DNA from 2 places in the Geodermatophilus sp. SYSU D00698 genome. Region 2 is predicted to be linked to the other one. Evidence: riboswitches for the same ligand, from Rfam matches in the RefSeq annotation. Region 2 holds a riboswitch; the other holds the start of a gene.
The links. Region 2 has a riboswitch for cyclic di-AMP ahead of ACI8AB_RS15375 (hypothetical protein). Riboswitches for the same ligand answer to the same signal wherever they lie in the genome.

Region 1: another riboswitch for cyclic di-AMP. It lies ahead of ACI8AB_RS21125 (transglycosylase family protein); the one in region 2 lies ahead of ACI8AB_RS15375 (hypothetical protein).

Annotation. Positions count from the first base shown of each region.
Region 1 is NZ_JBJGZD010000032.1:22,958-30,157, reverse strand. It holds gene uvrB (excinuclease ABC subunit UvrB) at 1-140, opposite strand, end outside; gene glgX (glycogen debranching protein GlgX) at 621-2,726, shown strand; gene treY (malto-oligosyltrehalose synthase) at 2,723-5,065, shown strand; cyclic di-AMP (ydaO/yuaA leader) riboswitch at 5,315-5,449, shown strand; gene ACI8AB_RS21125 (transglycosylase family protein) at 5,453-6,052, shown strand; gene treZ (malto-oligosyltrehalose trehalohydrolase) at 6,163-7,200, shown strand, end outside.
Region 2 is NZ_JBJGZD010000016.1:52,557-59,756, forward strand. It holds gene ACI8AB_RS15345 (dihydrofolate reductase family protein) at 1-4, shown strand, start outside; gene ACI8AB_RS15350 (dihydrofolate reductase family protein) at 1-585, opposite strand; gene ACI8AB_RS15355 (dihydrofolate reductase family protein) at 582-1,181, opposite strand; gene ACI8AB_RS15360 (YciI family protein) at 1,288-1,668, opposite strand; gene ACI8AB_RS15365 (dihydrofolate reductase family protein) at 1,896-2,459, opposite strand; RNA gene rnpB (RNase P RNA component class A) at 3,086-3,497, opposite strand; cyclic di-AMP (ydaO/yuaA leader) riboswitch at 3,623-3,780, shown strand; gene ACI8AB_RS15375 (hypothetical protein) at 4,039-4,617, shown strand; gene ACI8AB_RS15380 (PIG-L deacetylase family protein) at 4,664-5,383, opposite strand; gene ACI8AB_RS15385 (DoxX family protein) at 5,413-5,772, opposite strand; gene ACI8AB_RS15390 (sulfite exporter TauE/SafE family protein) at 5,797-6,549, shown strand; gene nadA (quinolinate synthase NadA) at 6,553-7,200, opposite strand, start outside.

The DNA of each region.
Region 1 (7,200 bases), on a different contig from region 2:
AGGAGCACGGTGTCCGTCTCGCCGGAGTTCACCCGCTCCGCGAGGGCCTTGATCGCCGCCGGCTGGTCGCCCGAGGGCTGGAACTCGCTGACGACGCGGAAACGCCCCTGGGTGGGCCGGATGTCGGAGGTCGCGCGCACGGGGACGACGGTACGACCGCCCGGTGACAGGACGCCGCGAGTGACGGGTGGTGATCACGGGACCGACGGGGCGTGTCGCTTGCGGACGCGTCGCCCTCGTGCTCGTGCTCGGCCCCCGGACCCGCTAGCGTGCCCTCCTGCAGGCGCGGTGCCGCGCCGGGGACCAGTGCCACCCGGGATGCCCGGACGAGGTCGGACCCCGGCGCCCCGCGCCTCGGTACCTGGTGTGCCCGGCCCCGCGCCGGGGCGCCGGACCCGCACACGACGCCCTCCGCGGCCTCCGCCGCGGAGGGCGTCGTCGTCCCCGGGCCCCCTGCCGGGCCGCCGCCGTGATGTCCGCCGCGTCAGGTGTGGAGCCGCCCGGTTGGGGCTAAGGAGCCCGCGGGCACCCGTGTGCCCCGACCCCCCTCCGACGGCCGCGGCGGGGGGCCACCGCGCCCTGGACCACCGAGGGGCGCCCGCGCAGGAGGAAACACGTCGATGACCCAGGTGTGGCCTGGAAACGCCTACCCGCTGGGTGCCACGTACGACGGCACCGGGACCAACTTCGCCCTGTTCAGCGAGGTCGCCGAGAAGGTCGAGCTGTGCCTGTTCGACGAGCAGGGCAACGAGGAGCGCATCCGGCTCCCGGAGATGGACGGCTACGTCTGGCACGCGTTCCTGCCCGGCATCCAGCCCGGGCAGCGCTACGGCTACCGCGTGCACGGCCCGTACGACCCGCAGAACGGGCAACGCTGCAACCCGAACAAGCTGCTGCTCGACCCCTACGCCAAGGCGATCGACGGCGCGATCGACTGGGACGAGGCCTGCTTCGGCTACCGGTTCGGCAGCGGCGAGCGCAACGACGACGACTCGGCGCCGCACATGCCGAAGTCCGTCGTCATCAACCCGTACTTCGACTGGGGCGTCGACCGCCCGCCGAAGACCCCCTACAACAAGACGGTCATCTACGAGGCCCACGTCAAGGGCCTGACCATGACCCACCCGCGGATCCCCGAGGAGCTGCGCGGGACCTACGCCGGCATCGCCCACCCGGCGGTGATCGAGCACCTCCAGTCGCTGGGCATCACCGCGATCGAGCTCATGCCGGTGCACCAGTTCGTGCAGGACGACACGCTGCTGCAGAAGGGCCTGCGCAACTACTGGGGCTACAACACGATCGGCTTCTTCGCGCCGCACAACGAGTACGCCCAGGCCACCGACGGCCAGCAGGTGCAGGAGTTCAAGGGCATGGTCCGGACCCTGCACGAGGCGGGCATCGAGGTGATCCTCGACGTCGTCTACAACCACACGGCCGAGGGCAACCACAACGGCCCGACGCTGTCGTTCAAGGGCATCGACAACCGGGCCTACTACCGGCTGGTCGAGGGCGACGAGCAGTACTACATGGACACCACGGGCACCGGGAACTCGCTCAACGTCCGGCACCCGCAGTCGCTGCAGCTGATCATGGACTCGCTGCGGTACTGGGTCACCGAGATGCACGTCGACGGGTTCCGGTTCGACCTCGCCTCCACGCTGGCCCGCCAGTTCCACGAGGTGGACCGGCTGTCGGCGTTCTTCGACCTGGTGCACCAGGACCCGGTGGTCAGCCAGGTGAAGCTCATCGCCGAGCCCTGGGACGTCGGCGACGGCGGCTACCAGGTGGGCAACTTCCCGGCGCTGTGGACCGAGTGGAACGGGAAGTACCGCGACACCGTCCGCGACTTCTGGCGCGGCGAGGACGCCACCATCGGCGAGTTCGCCAGCCGCATCTCCGGCTCGGCCGACCTCTACAAGCACTCCGGGCGCCGGCCGGTGGCGAGCATCAACTTCGTCACCGCGCACGACGGGTTCACCCTCAACGACCTCGTCTCCTACAACGAGAAGCACAACGAGGCCAACGGCGAGGACAACAACGACGGCGAGAGCCACAACCGCAGCTGGAACTGCGGCGTCGAGGGGCCCACCGACGACCCCGAGGTGCTCGAGCTGCGCGCCCGGCAGCGGCGCAACTTCATCGCCTCGCTGATGCTCAGCCAGGGCGTGCCGATGCTGCTGCACGGCGACGAGCTCGGCCGCACGCAGCAGGGCAACAACAACGGCTACTGCCAGGACTCGGAGCTGACCTGGATCGACTGGGAGTCGGTCGACGAGGGGCTGCTGGAGTTCACCAAGCTGGTCACCCGGCTGCGCACCGAGCACCCGACGTTCCGCCGCCGCCGGTTCTTCCACGGCCGGCCGGTGCGCCGGGAGGAGGGCGACCCGGTGCAGGACGTCGCCTGGTTCACCCCGTCCGGCGAGCTGATGAGCGACGAGGACTGGGACGCGGGCTTCGCCAAGTCGCTGGCCATGTACCTCAACGGCCACGGCATCCGGGAGACCGACGAGCGCGGCGAGGACGTCGTCGACGACTGCTTCTACCTGGCGTTCAACGCCCACCACGAGCCGATCGACTTCACCGTGCCGCCGTCGGAGTACGCCGAGGGCTGGACGGTCGTCGTCGACACCGCGGAGCTGGGCGAGGTGGAGCCGGTGCAGGTGAAGGCCGGCGACGTGGTCACCGTGGCCGCCCGCGCCACCGTCGTGCTGCAGGCGGCCCCGTGAGCCAGGCCGACGACGACCTCGAGCGCCGGCGGGCCACCCCCGCGGCGACCTACCGGCTGCAGGTGACCGCCGAGTTCACCCTCGACGACGCCGCGGCCGTGGCCGGCTACCTCGCCGACCTCGGTGTCACGCACGCCTACTCCTCCCCGCTGCTGCGCTCGGCCGCGGGCAGCACGCACGGCTACGACACCGTCGACCACGCGCACGTCGACGAGCCGCGGGGCGGGCAGGAGGGCTTCGACCGGTTCGTCGCCGCGCTGCACGAGCACGGGCTGGGCCTGGTGCTCGACCTGGTGCCCAACCACATGGGCGTGGCCGACCCGGCCGAGGCGCCGTGGTGGTGGGACGTGCTGCAGCACGGGCGCGACAGCGCGCACGCGTCGGCGTTCGACGTCGACTGGGACTTCGGCGGCGGGCGCATCCGCATCCCGGTGCTGGGGTCGGCCGACGACGTCGAGAAGCTCGAGGTCGTCGACGGCGAGCTCCGCTACTACGACAACCGCTTCCCGATCGCGCCCGGCACCGGCGAGGGCACCCCGCAGGAGGTGCACGACCGGCAGCACTACGAGCTGGTCGACTGGCGGCGCGCGGACGCCGACCTCAACTACCGGCGCTTCTTCGCGATCAACACCCTCGCCGGGCTGCGCGTGGAGGACCCGGAGGTCTTCCGGGCCACCCACGAGCTGGTGCTGCGGCTGGTGGCCGACGGCGCCGTCGACGGGCTGCGCATCGACCACCCCGACGGCCTGGCCGACCCCAAGGGCTACCTGGACCGGCTGGCCGAGGCGTCGGGCGGCCGGTGGACGGTGGTCGAGAAGATCCTCGAGCCCGGCGAGGACCTGCCGGAGAGCTGGCGGGCGGCCGGCACCACCGGCTACGACGCGCTGGCCGAGGTCGACGACGTCCTGGTCGACCCGGCCGGCGAGGCGGCGCTGACCGCGCTGGACACCGAGCTGTCCGGCCGGGCGGTCGACTACGGGCAGCTGGTGCACGACTGCAAGCGCGAGGTGACCGACGGGATCCTCGGCTCGGAGGTCGCCCGGCTGGTGCGCGTGATCGGCGAGCTGCCGGGCGTCGACGTGGAGACGGAGAAGGAGGCGCTGGCCGAGCTGTTGGCCTCCTTCTCCGTCTACCGCACCTACCTGCCCGACGGCCGCGAGCACCTCGACGCCGCCGTGGGCGACGTCCGCGACCGCCGTCCCGACCTGGTCGCCGCGGTCGACGCGCTGCACCCGGTCCTGGCGCAGGCCGGCACCGAGGCGGCCACCCGGTTCGAGCAGACCAGCGGCCCGGTGATGGCCAAGGGCGTCGAGGACAGCGCCTACTACCGGTGGGCGCGGTTCGTGGTGCTCAACGAGGTCGGCGGCGACCCGGCGCGCTTCGGCAGCACCCCGGAGGAGTTCCACGAGGCGCAGGCGCGGCGGCTGGAGCGCAAGCCGGAGTCGATGACGACGCTCACCACGCACGACACCAAGCGCAGCGAGGACACCCGGGCGCGCCTGGCCGTCCTCGCCGAGGTGCCGACGGAGTGGGCGGACCTGGTCCGCGGCTGGCTGTCCCGCCACCCGCTGCCCGACCGGCCGCTGGCGCACCTGGTGTGGCAGAACCTGGTCGGCGCGTGGCCGCTGTCCCGCGAGCGGGCGCACGCCTACGCCGAGAAGGCCGCCCGCGAGGCCGGGCAGTCGACGACGTGGACCGACGTCGACGAGGCGTTCGAGGCGCAGCTGCACGCGATGGTCGACGCCGCCTACGACGACGAGGCCACGAACCGCGAGATCGAGGCCTTCGTCGCGCGGATCGGCCCGGCCGGCCGGTCCAACGGGCTGGCGCAGAAGCTGCTGCAGCTGACGATGCCCGGCGTCCCGGACGTCTACCAGGGCACCGAGCTGTGGGACCACTCGCTCGTCGACCCCGACAACCGCCGCCCGGTCGACTACGACGAGCGGCGCGCGCTGCTGGCCCGGCTCGACGGCGGGGAGGTGCCGGAGGTCGACGACACCGGCGCGGCCAAGCTGCTCGTCGTCTCGCGGGCGCTGCGGCTGCGGCGGGACTCCCCGGAGCTGTTCACCGGCTACACCCCCGTGGCGGCCACCGGGTCCGCCGCGCAGCACGTCGTCGCCTTCGACCGTGGGTCCGGGGAGCAGGGCGGCGCGGTGACCGTGGCGACCCGGCTGCCGGTGGCGCTGGCCGCCACCGGTTGGGGCGACACCGCGCTGACGCTGCCGACCGGCGCGTGGCGCGACGTGCTCACCGGCACGCGGGTCGTCTCCGACGCCGGCGGAGCGCCCGTCGGCGAGCTGCTGGCCCGGCTGCCGGTGGCCCTGCTCGTCCGGGACTGAGACGGAGGTCACGGCGGCGCCTGCCGGCGCCGCCGTGACCTGCGGCCCCTGCCGGCGATCTCGTGCGCGCCGCCCGGCACGGGCCGGGCGACACGCCGTGACGGGTGGTGCCGGTGTGCCGTCTCGTGATGCTCCCGTTACCTTTGCGACCGCACGCGGGCCAACCGACTGCCGCGTGCCGGAGCCGGTCCGCCGAACCCCGTCCGCCGGGCTCCGTTCCTCGAGCACAGCCAGGACGGGGGTGGGGGACCCACTTCGGCGCCTGCACCGCGGTCACGGGGGGACCGGACGCAGCGCCTCGGGGTGAAGCCGCACGCCGTGCGGCCGGGGCACCGATCGCTCCGAACCCGACAGCTCACCTCGCAGGCGGCGGATCGGAGATCCCCCATGCGCACGTCCACGTCCCTGCTCCGCCGTGCCCTCGTGACGACCGGCGTGGCCGCGGCCGCGATCGGCGTCACCGCCGGCCCGGCCTCGGCCGCCGCTCCCAACGACTGGGACGCCGTCGCCCAGTGCGAGTCCAGCGGCAACTGGAGCATCAACACCGGCAACGGCTACTACGGCGGCCTGCAGTTCAGCCAGTCCACCTGGGCGGCCTTCGGCGGCACCGAGTACGCCGCGCGCGCCGACCTGGCCACCAAGGCGCAGCAGATCGCCGTCGCAGAGCGCACCCTCGACGTCCAGGGCCCGGGCGCCTGGCCCACCTGCGGCAAGGGCCTGGACCCGGGCGCCCCGGCGGCGGGCTCGCCGGCCGCCGAGCCCGCCGCCGCGCCCGCGCCGGCCGAGCCGGACACGGCCGCCCGGGCCGGGGAGTCCGCCGCCGGGGCCTCCGGCGGCTCGTACACCGTCCGGTCCGGCGACACGCTGGGCACGATCGCCCGGGACCAGGGCGTCGAGGGCGGCTGGAAGGCCCTCTGGTCGGCCAACAGCGGCACCGTCAGCGACCCGGACGTCATCCACGTCGGGCAGGTCCTGCAGCTGCCGTGACCCGGGGCGGCAGCCGGGGGACCCGCTCCCCCGGCTGCCGCTCGCGGTTGACCGCGCCCGCAGCGGGCAAGAGGGACCGGTCAGCCGCACTACCGCTGGGAGGCCCCCGCATGTCCGCACCCGTCGAGTTCGCCGTCTGGGCGCCCGTGCCCGAGCGTGTGCGCCTGCAGGTCGACGGCACGGTGCACGACATGAGCCGCGACGACGACGGCTGGTGGCGGGCCGAGGTCGAGGCCGGCCCGGAGTCCGACTACGGCTACCTGCTCGGCGACGACGACACGCCCCGCCCCGACCCGCGCTCGCGCCGCCAGCCCGACGGCGTGCACGGCCTGTCCCGCCGGTTCGACCCGTCGGCGTACGCGTGGGGCGACACCGCCTGGACCGGGCGCCCGCTCGCCGGCGGCGTCGTCTACGAGCTGCACGTCGGCACGTTCACGCCCGAGGGCACCCTCGACTCGGCCATCGACCGGCTGGGCCACCTCGCCGACCTCGGCGTCGACTTCGTCGAGCTGCTGCCGGTCAACGGCTTCGACGGCACGCACAACTGGGGCTACGACGGCGTCCTCTGGTACACGGTGCAGGAGAGCTACGGCGGCCCCGCGGCCTACCAGCGGTTCGTCGACGCCTGCCACCAGCGCGGGATCGGCGTCATCCAGGACGTCGTCTACAACCACCTGGGCCCGTCGGGGAACTACCTGCCCCTGTTCATGCCGATCTTCTCGGAGGGCGGCGCGAACACCTGGGGCGAGTCGGTCAACCTGTCCGGGCCGGACTCCGACGAGGTCCGCCGCTACATCCTCGACAACGCCCTGATGTGGCTGCGCGACATGCACGTCGACGGGCTGCGGCTGGACGCCGTCCACGCGCTGGTCGACGAGCGCGCCACACACGTGCTCGAGGAGATGGCGCAGGAGGTCGACCGGCTCTCGGTCGCCGTCGGCCGGCCGCTGACGCTCATCGCCGAGAGCGACCTGAACGACCCCCGGGTGGTCACCCCCCGGGTGGCCGGCGGCACCGGCATCCACGCCCAGTGGAGCGACGACTTCCACCACGCGCTGCACGCGACGCTCACCGGGGAGGGGCAGGGCTACTACGGCGACTTCGCCGAGGCCGGGCTCGCCGGGCTGGCCAAGACCCTCACCGGCGCC
Region 2 (7,200 bases):
CTAGCCGGCGGCCCCGCCGTGCAGGGTGGGCCGGTAGACGAGCTCCTGGATGCGGCCGTCGAACGTCCGGCTCCCGAGCAGTTCGAGGTCGAAGTCGGCCGCGCCCGCGAAGACCGGCGCCGTCCCGGTCCGGCCGGTGATCACCGGGAAGACCGTCACCTGGACGCGGTCGACCAGGCCGGCGGCCATCAGCGCCCGGTTCACCGACAGGCTGCCGTGCGAGCGCAGCGGCACGGCGGACTCCTCCTTGAGCCGGGCGACGACGTCGACGGCGTCCCCGTGCTCGAGGGTCGCGTCGGGCCAGTCGAGGGGGCCCCGCAGCGTCGTCGACACGACCGTCGTCGGCATGGTCCGCATCCGGGTGTTCAGCGGGTCGGTGACCTGGGCCGGGTCCAGGAACTGCACGAACTCCCGGAAGGTGGTGGCCCCGAGGACCAGCCGCTGCTCCGCGCGGTACTGCGCGAGGCGGTGGTCGAGGAACTCCGGGCCCTCCTTGCCCCAGTAGCCGCCCCAGTCGCCGTCCTCGCCGTAGGAGCCGAAGCCGTCGAGGCTGCAGAAGACGTCGAAGGTGTAGGTGGCGGTCACGATGCCCTCCCCGGGTGCGGTCGGCCGGCTGCCGGCCGCCGGACGGCGTAGCGCAGCAGGACGACACCGTTGCCGAACCGCCGGTTCTCCACCAGCTCCAGGTCGGTCGGCTCGTCGGTGGTCTCGAAGAGCCGTCGACCGCGCCCGACGACGACGGGGTTGACGTAGAGCCGGTACTCGTCGACCAGGTCTAGCCGGCGGAAGGTCGCGGCCAGGTCGACCCCGCCGAGCGTCATGTCGCCGCCGGGCTGCTGCTGCAGTGCGCGGATCTCGTCGGGGTCCACCTCTGCCCGCAGCGAGGCGTTGGGGCCGACCTCCCGCAGCGTGCGGGAGAACACGATCTTCGGCACCGCCCGCCATATGCCGGCGAACTCGCGCATCGTCGGCGGGGCGTCCGGGTCCTGGTCGGCGGTCGGCCAGTACGCCTCCATGAGCTCGTAGGTGACCCGGCCCTCGAGGAAGGCGCTCTTGGTCGCGAGCTCCTCGTTGAAGTGCCCGTGCAGCTCCTCGTCGACGCGGTGCCAGCCCAGGTCGTGGTCCGGCCCCTCGAAGTAGCCGTCCAGCGACAGCATCATGTGCACGACGATCTTCCGCATCCGTCCTCCTGGTCTCCGCCGGTCCGGGAGCTCGGACCGGCGGACGCGGGCGATCTCATCGGTCCCGCCTCCCGGGAGCCGCCCCGGGGGACACGGCGGCGCGACCTCACACCGCCGGGCGCTGTGCCGGTACCTCCTGGAAGGCGCGGACCTCGATCCGCGCGCCGAGCGCCCGGGACGCCTTCGCCGCCCAGGAGACGGCCGCCGCCCGGTCCGGCGCCTCGACGACCCAGAAGCCGCCGAGGTACTCCGGCGCCTGCGTGTACGGCCCGTCGGTGAGGGCGAGGTCGTCCCCGGTGTGGTCGACGGTGACCGCGGTCGACGGCGGGTGCAGCCCACCGGCGAAGACCAGCGTGCCGGACGCCGCCAGCTCCTCCAGGAAGGCGCCGGCCGCCGCCAGGGCGGCCTCCAGCTCGGCGGGGTCCATCGTCGCCATCGTCGGTTCCTCGGCCGAGTCGTGCGGCATGGACAGCAGGTACTGCGTCACGGGTCCTCCCGGGTGGTCGCCGCGGCCCGTCCGGCCGCTCCACGAGAGGGACCCCGGTCGCCGCGGCGACTCATCGGTCGGGTCCCGTCGGTGGGGTCGCCTGGCGGCGACGCACCGGCAGCCACCCGCGACCGGGCCCGGACGACCGGACGCCGTCGACCCGGTCGTGCGCGGATCGGCGGAGGGGGGCGACGGACGAGTCGGCCTGCCGATCCGGGGCCGGGTGTTCACCGCCTGGTCTCGTACCTGGTCAGGAGCACGCCGCCGGGAAACGTCCGGGTCTCCACCAGGTCCAGGTCCACCCGGTCGTCCAGGGCCGTGAAGAACGGCGTGCCGCCGCCCACCAGGACCGGGTGGGTGACGAGCGCGTACTCGTCGATCAACCCGGCCCGCATGGCCGCCGCGGCGAGGGTGGCGCCACCGACGTCCATGGGACCGCCGTCCCCGGCCTTGAGCCGGGTGATCTCGGTGACGGCGTCGCCGGTGACCAGGCGGGCGTTCCCGTCGACCGCGCTGGTCGTCGAGGAGAACACCACCTTCGGCATGTCCCGCCAGCGGCGGGCGTACTCGATGTGCGCCGGTGTGGCGCCGGGCTGCTGGTCGGCGGTCGGCCAGTGGGAGCTCATCGTCTCCCACAGTCTGCGCCCGTACAGCGCCAGGCCCGTGGCCGCCACCCGGTCGGACCACCACTGGAACAGCTCGTCGCTCGGCACGCTCCAGCCGAGGTCGTCGCCGGGCGCGGCGGTGTAGCCGTCCAGGCTCAGGTTCATGGCGAAGGTCAGTCTCCGCATCGCATGGCCTCCCGTGGGTCGGTGTTCGGCGTACGGACCGACACGGCACGGAGAACTGACCGGTCCGGCCACACCGAGGGCCGGCCGACCACCGCGCCGAGCGGATGCCGCGTACGAGGAGGGGCGACGACCGGCACAGCGCCCCGTGGGACGGGTCGCAGCCTCGTCGTCCGGCCGCTCGACGTCCATGCCGGGGGCGCAGGGGCCGCGTGACGCGGGCCGGATCATCCCGGAGCCGATCGTCGTCAGCACCCGCAGCCGGGAAGAGGGCGAGCCGACCTCGGCCGACGATCGCCGTGACCGACCGACGTCATGACGCCCGCGACGACGTCGAGCCCGCTGCTCCGGCCTCTTGCCGCCCGGCTCGGTCTCCACCCGGAGGTCGGCAGAGCCTCCGGCCCTTCCACGCCGGCCTGCTCACCCGGCACGGGGGGGGTCGGTGACGACCGTCCAGGCCCGGCTCGGGCACGCCGGCGCCGCCGGGACGCTCGTCGCCTGCAGCCGGCTCTGGCCCGGCTCCGGCGACCGGCCGAGGGCCGCCGTCGACCCCGTTCCCGGCCGAGTGGCGGACCCCGCGCGGACCGGCGCCGCGCCCTGACCGCAGACCCGCAGGTCAGGGCGGGCGACGGACGAGTCGGCCTGTACGCCGGGTTCTGTCCTCGGGCGCCTCGCGGCCTCCCGATGGGCGGTCATCCATCTAGGCCCGCCGTTGCCGGCGGGCTCGAGCGGTCCACCCGCAGGCTCGGGCGGGCAGCCCTCGAACGCCTGCGCAGGACGGTGTCCGGTCGCCCGGCCACCGTCCCTTCTCGACCTTGCTCCGGGTGGGGTTTACCGAGCCGCACCGGTCACCCGGTGCGCTGGTGGTCTCTTACACCACCGTTTCACCCTCACCAGCAGCGGACTGCTGGCGGTCTGTTCTCTGTGGCACTGTCCCGCGGGTCACCCCGGGTCGCCGTTAGCGACCACCCTGCCCTGTGGAGCCCGGACGTTCCTCGGCGACGGGGTCTCCCCCGCCGACGCGACCGCCCAGCCGACTCGTCCGTCGTGCCGACCAGTCTACGGACCCCCTCAGCGGAACTGTTCAGTCCGCGCTGCGGGCTCCGGCGGACGCTCCTACGGTGGCTCCGTCCGGCCGGTCGTCACGTCCTCCACCGGGGGAACCGAGCCGGGTGCCGCCGAGTCGCGGCCACTGCGGTGGCCGTGAGCCGGGGACCCACCGCACCACCGGGGTGAGTCCCACCTCCCGGACCCGGGAGGGGGTAGGGCGCAGTTCCCCGCCCGAACCCGTCAGCTGACCCGGTAGGCGGCCACAGGAGAACGGAGATCCACCAGGGGGTGCGCCGACGGCGCCTGCCCCGGCGTGCCCCGCACTCTGCGACGAGCGCCGCGACCCGCCCACCTCCGCCGGTCGCCGCGCCTCCACGGACCGGAAACGACCGGCCTCGCGTCGGCCTGCCCTCCAGCAGCCGCCCGCCGCCCGGCCGCGTCCCGGCCCGTCCCGCAGGTCCCCCCACGCGACGGGTGACCGCCGAGCCACGGACGGCGCCACGCGGAACCGACGTCAGGAGCTCTCCTCGTCATGCCCTCGAACAGCAAGCGCACGATCCGCCGGACCCTCACGGCCGGCGCCCTCGCCGTCGCCTTCGGCCTCAGCGGCCAGTCGGTGGCCCAGGCCGACTGGGACGGCCCCCGCCGGGACGGGTCGAACGGCTGGTCCCAGGACCGGGGAGGAGCCGCGGCGCCCGCGCCAGCGGCCCCCGCCGCCCCCGCGGCCGCACCCGCCGCCCCCGCGGCGGTGTCCACGAACCTCAGCGGCGCGCCCACCGCCTCCTCGACCTCCTACAGCGCCTGGGCGGCGCACGTCCGCCCCGTCGTCGCCGAGGTCGCGCAGCGGTGCGGGGTGTCCACCGTGCTCACCCGTCCCGGGCACTCCCCCACCCAGCAGCTCGCCGCGGACTTCATGGTCTACGCCGACTCCGCCAAGGGGAACGCCGTCGCCCAGTACGTCCTCGACAACGCCGCGCGCATGGGCGTCGACTACGTCATCTGGAAGCAGCGGATCTTCGTGATCGGGAGCTCCGGCTGGCGGGCGATGGAGGACCGCGGGTCCCCCACCGCCAACCACATGGACCACGTCCACGTGAGCTTCAACCCCTGACCGGCCCGGACGCGGCCCCGGGCGCACCCCGGGGCCGCGTCCGGCCTCAGCCGGCGTACAGCGCGAAGCCGGCCACCCGCCGGCCGTCGACGACCGGGGTCGCCGTGTCGACCTGTCGCCGGGCCTGCTCCTCGACCGGGTCGGCCGACAGCGCCTGCAGGTAGCGGCGGTGCTCGGCCAGCGAGGCCACCGCCCGGTCGACGACGTCGGTCACGTCGACGGTGTGCGTGACCCCCACCGGCGTGGAGACGGCGGTCCAGCGCACCCCGCGCCAGGGCTCCGGGTCGGCGAGCTCGGCGAAGATCCACTCGTTGGCCGCGTCGCCGACGGCGTCGACCACCGCCCGGCCCAGCACCCGGTGGTCGGCGCTGTTCCAGTAGCCGAGCGGGGCGCCCGGCGGCGTCCACGTGTCGCCGAAGTGCAGCGTGACCACGAGGTCGGGGCGGTGCCGCCGGATCGCCGCCGCGACCGCCCGCCGCAGGTCCAGCCCCTCGGTCAGCCGCCCGTCGGGGTGGCCGAGGAACTCGACCACCGACACGCCGACCACCGCGGCCGCGGCCCGCTGCTCGCGCTCGCGCAGCGGCCCGGCGGCCTCCGGCGGCAGCCCGGCGATGCCGGCCTCGCCGCTGGTGGCCATCACGTACCGGACGTCGCGCCCGGCCGCCGTCCACGCCGCGACGGCGGCCGCGCAGCCGTACTCCACGTCGTCGGGGTGGGCGGCGACGACCAGGGCGCGCTGCCAGTCCTCGGGGAACGCCTCCGTCATGCGGGCAGTCTGCCCGCGGCCGCTGACGCTCAGCGCCCCCGGGCCACCCGGAGCGCCGCGGCGGTCATCGGCACCTGCAGCAGCAGCCGGACCGCCGCCGCGGCCAGCACCACCGGGCGCCCGCGCGCCACGCGGAGGTGGTGCAGGTGGGCCGGCACGAACGACGCCAGGAGCGCGGCCGCGGCCCGTCCCCCGGCCCGGCGGCTCGCCGGCGCGGCCAGCAGCGCGGCGGTGCCGACCTCGGCGACCCCGCTGCCGAGCACCCAGGCGCGGGCGTCGCCGAGCTCGGGTGGCACCAGCCACTCGAACGTCCGCGGCCGCACCAGGTGCAGCACGCCGGAGCCGCCGAGGGCGGCGGCCAGCCAGGTCGCCGGGGCGGGGAGTCGCACCCATCGACCGTAGGCTGGCGCCCCGTGACGGCCGCGGACCTCCTGATCGCGGCCGCGGTGGCCCTGGGCGCGGGAGCGGTCAACTCGATCGCCGGCGGCGGGTCCCTGATCCTCTTCCCCACCCTCGTCGGGCTGGGCCTGGGCACCGTGGCGGCCAACGTCACCAACTCGGTGGCGCAGTGGCCGGGCTACCTCGGCGGGATGGCCGGGTTCCGCCGCGAGTACGCCGGTCAGCGCGACCGGCTGGTGCGGCTCGGTGCGGTCTCGGCGCTGGGCGGCGTCGCCGGCAGCGTGCTGCTGCTGACCACGCCGAGCGAGGCGTTCGACGTCGTCGTGCCCGTGCTCGTGCTGCTGGCCAGCCTGCTGCTCGCGGTGCAGCCGCTGCTCACCCGCCGGCTGCGCGACCGCGACGACGGCGCCGTCCGCGACCCGTGGTGGCTGTACCTCGCGCTGTTCCTCGCCACCGTCTACGGCGGCTACTTCGGCGGCGCGCTCGGCGTCATCCTCGTCGGGGTGCTCGGGACGGCACTGCACCGGCTGCCGCTGGCCAACGCGCTGAAGTCGGCGTTCTCCGCGGTGACGGCGACGGTCACGCTGGTCGTGTTCGGCGTCTTCGGGCCGGTGGCCTGGCAGGTGGTCGCCGTCGCGGCGCCGGCCAGCCTGGTCGGCGGGTTCCTCGGCGCACGGGTGGCCGGCCGCATCCCCGCGACGCCGCTGCGGGTGCTGATCGTGGTCTTCGGCGTCGCGGTGTCCGTCTACCTCTTCACGCGGATCTGAGCGTCACTCACCGCCGCGGCCGGGCTCGCCGATGGCGATCATCGCCTCGACGGCGCGGCGGGCGCGGGCGGCGGTCTCCGGGTCGACGTCGACGGCGCCCTCGCCGGTGCGCAGCGTGTGCAGCAGCTTGGCCGGGGTGATCATCTTCATGTAGCGGCAGGCCGCGCGGCTGTTCATCGGGATGAACGACGTCCCGCTGTTGAGCGCCCGCAGCTGGTGCAGGATGCCGACCTCGGTGGCGACGAGCACCTGGCCCGACGAGGTCCGCGCCGCGGCCTCGACCATGCCGCCGGTGGACAGGACGCGGGTGCGGTCGGCGGGCAGGTCGCCGTGGCTGACCAGGTCGAGCACCGAGGTGGTGCAGCCGCACTCGGGGTGCACGAGGATCTCGGCGTCCGGGTGCGCGGCCACCTGCGCGCGGACGTCGGCCGGGCTGATGCCCGCGTGCACGTGGCACTCGCCCGCCCACACGTGGATGTTCGACCGCCCGGTCACGCGCTTGACGTGCGCGCCGAGGAACTGGTCGGGGCAGAACAGGACCTCGCGGTCCTCGGGGATGGACCGGATGACGTCGGCGGCGTTCGACGAGGTGCAGCAGACGTCGGTCTCCGCCTTCACCGCCGCGGTGGTGTTGACGTAGCTGACGACGAC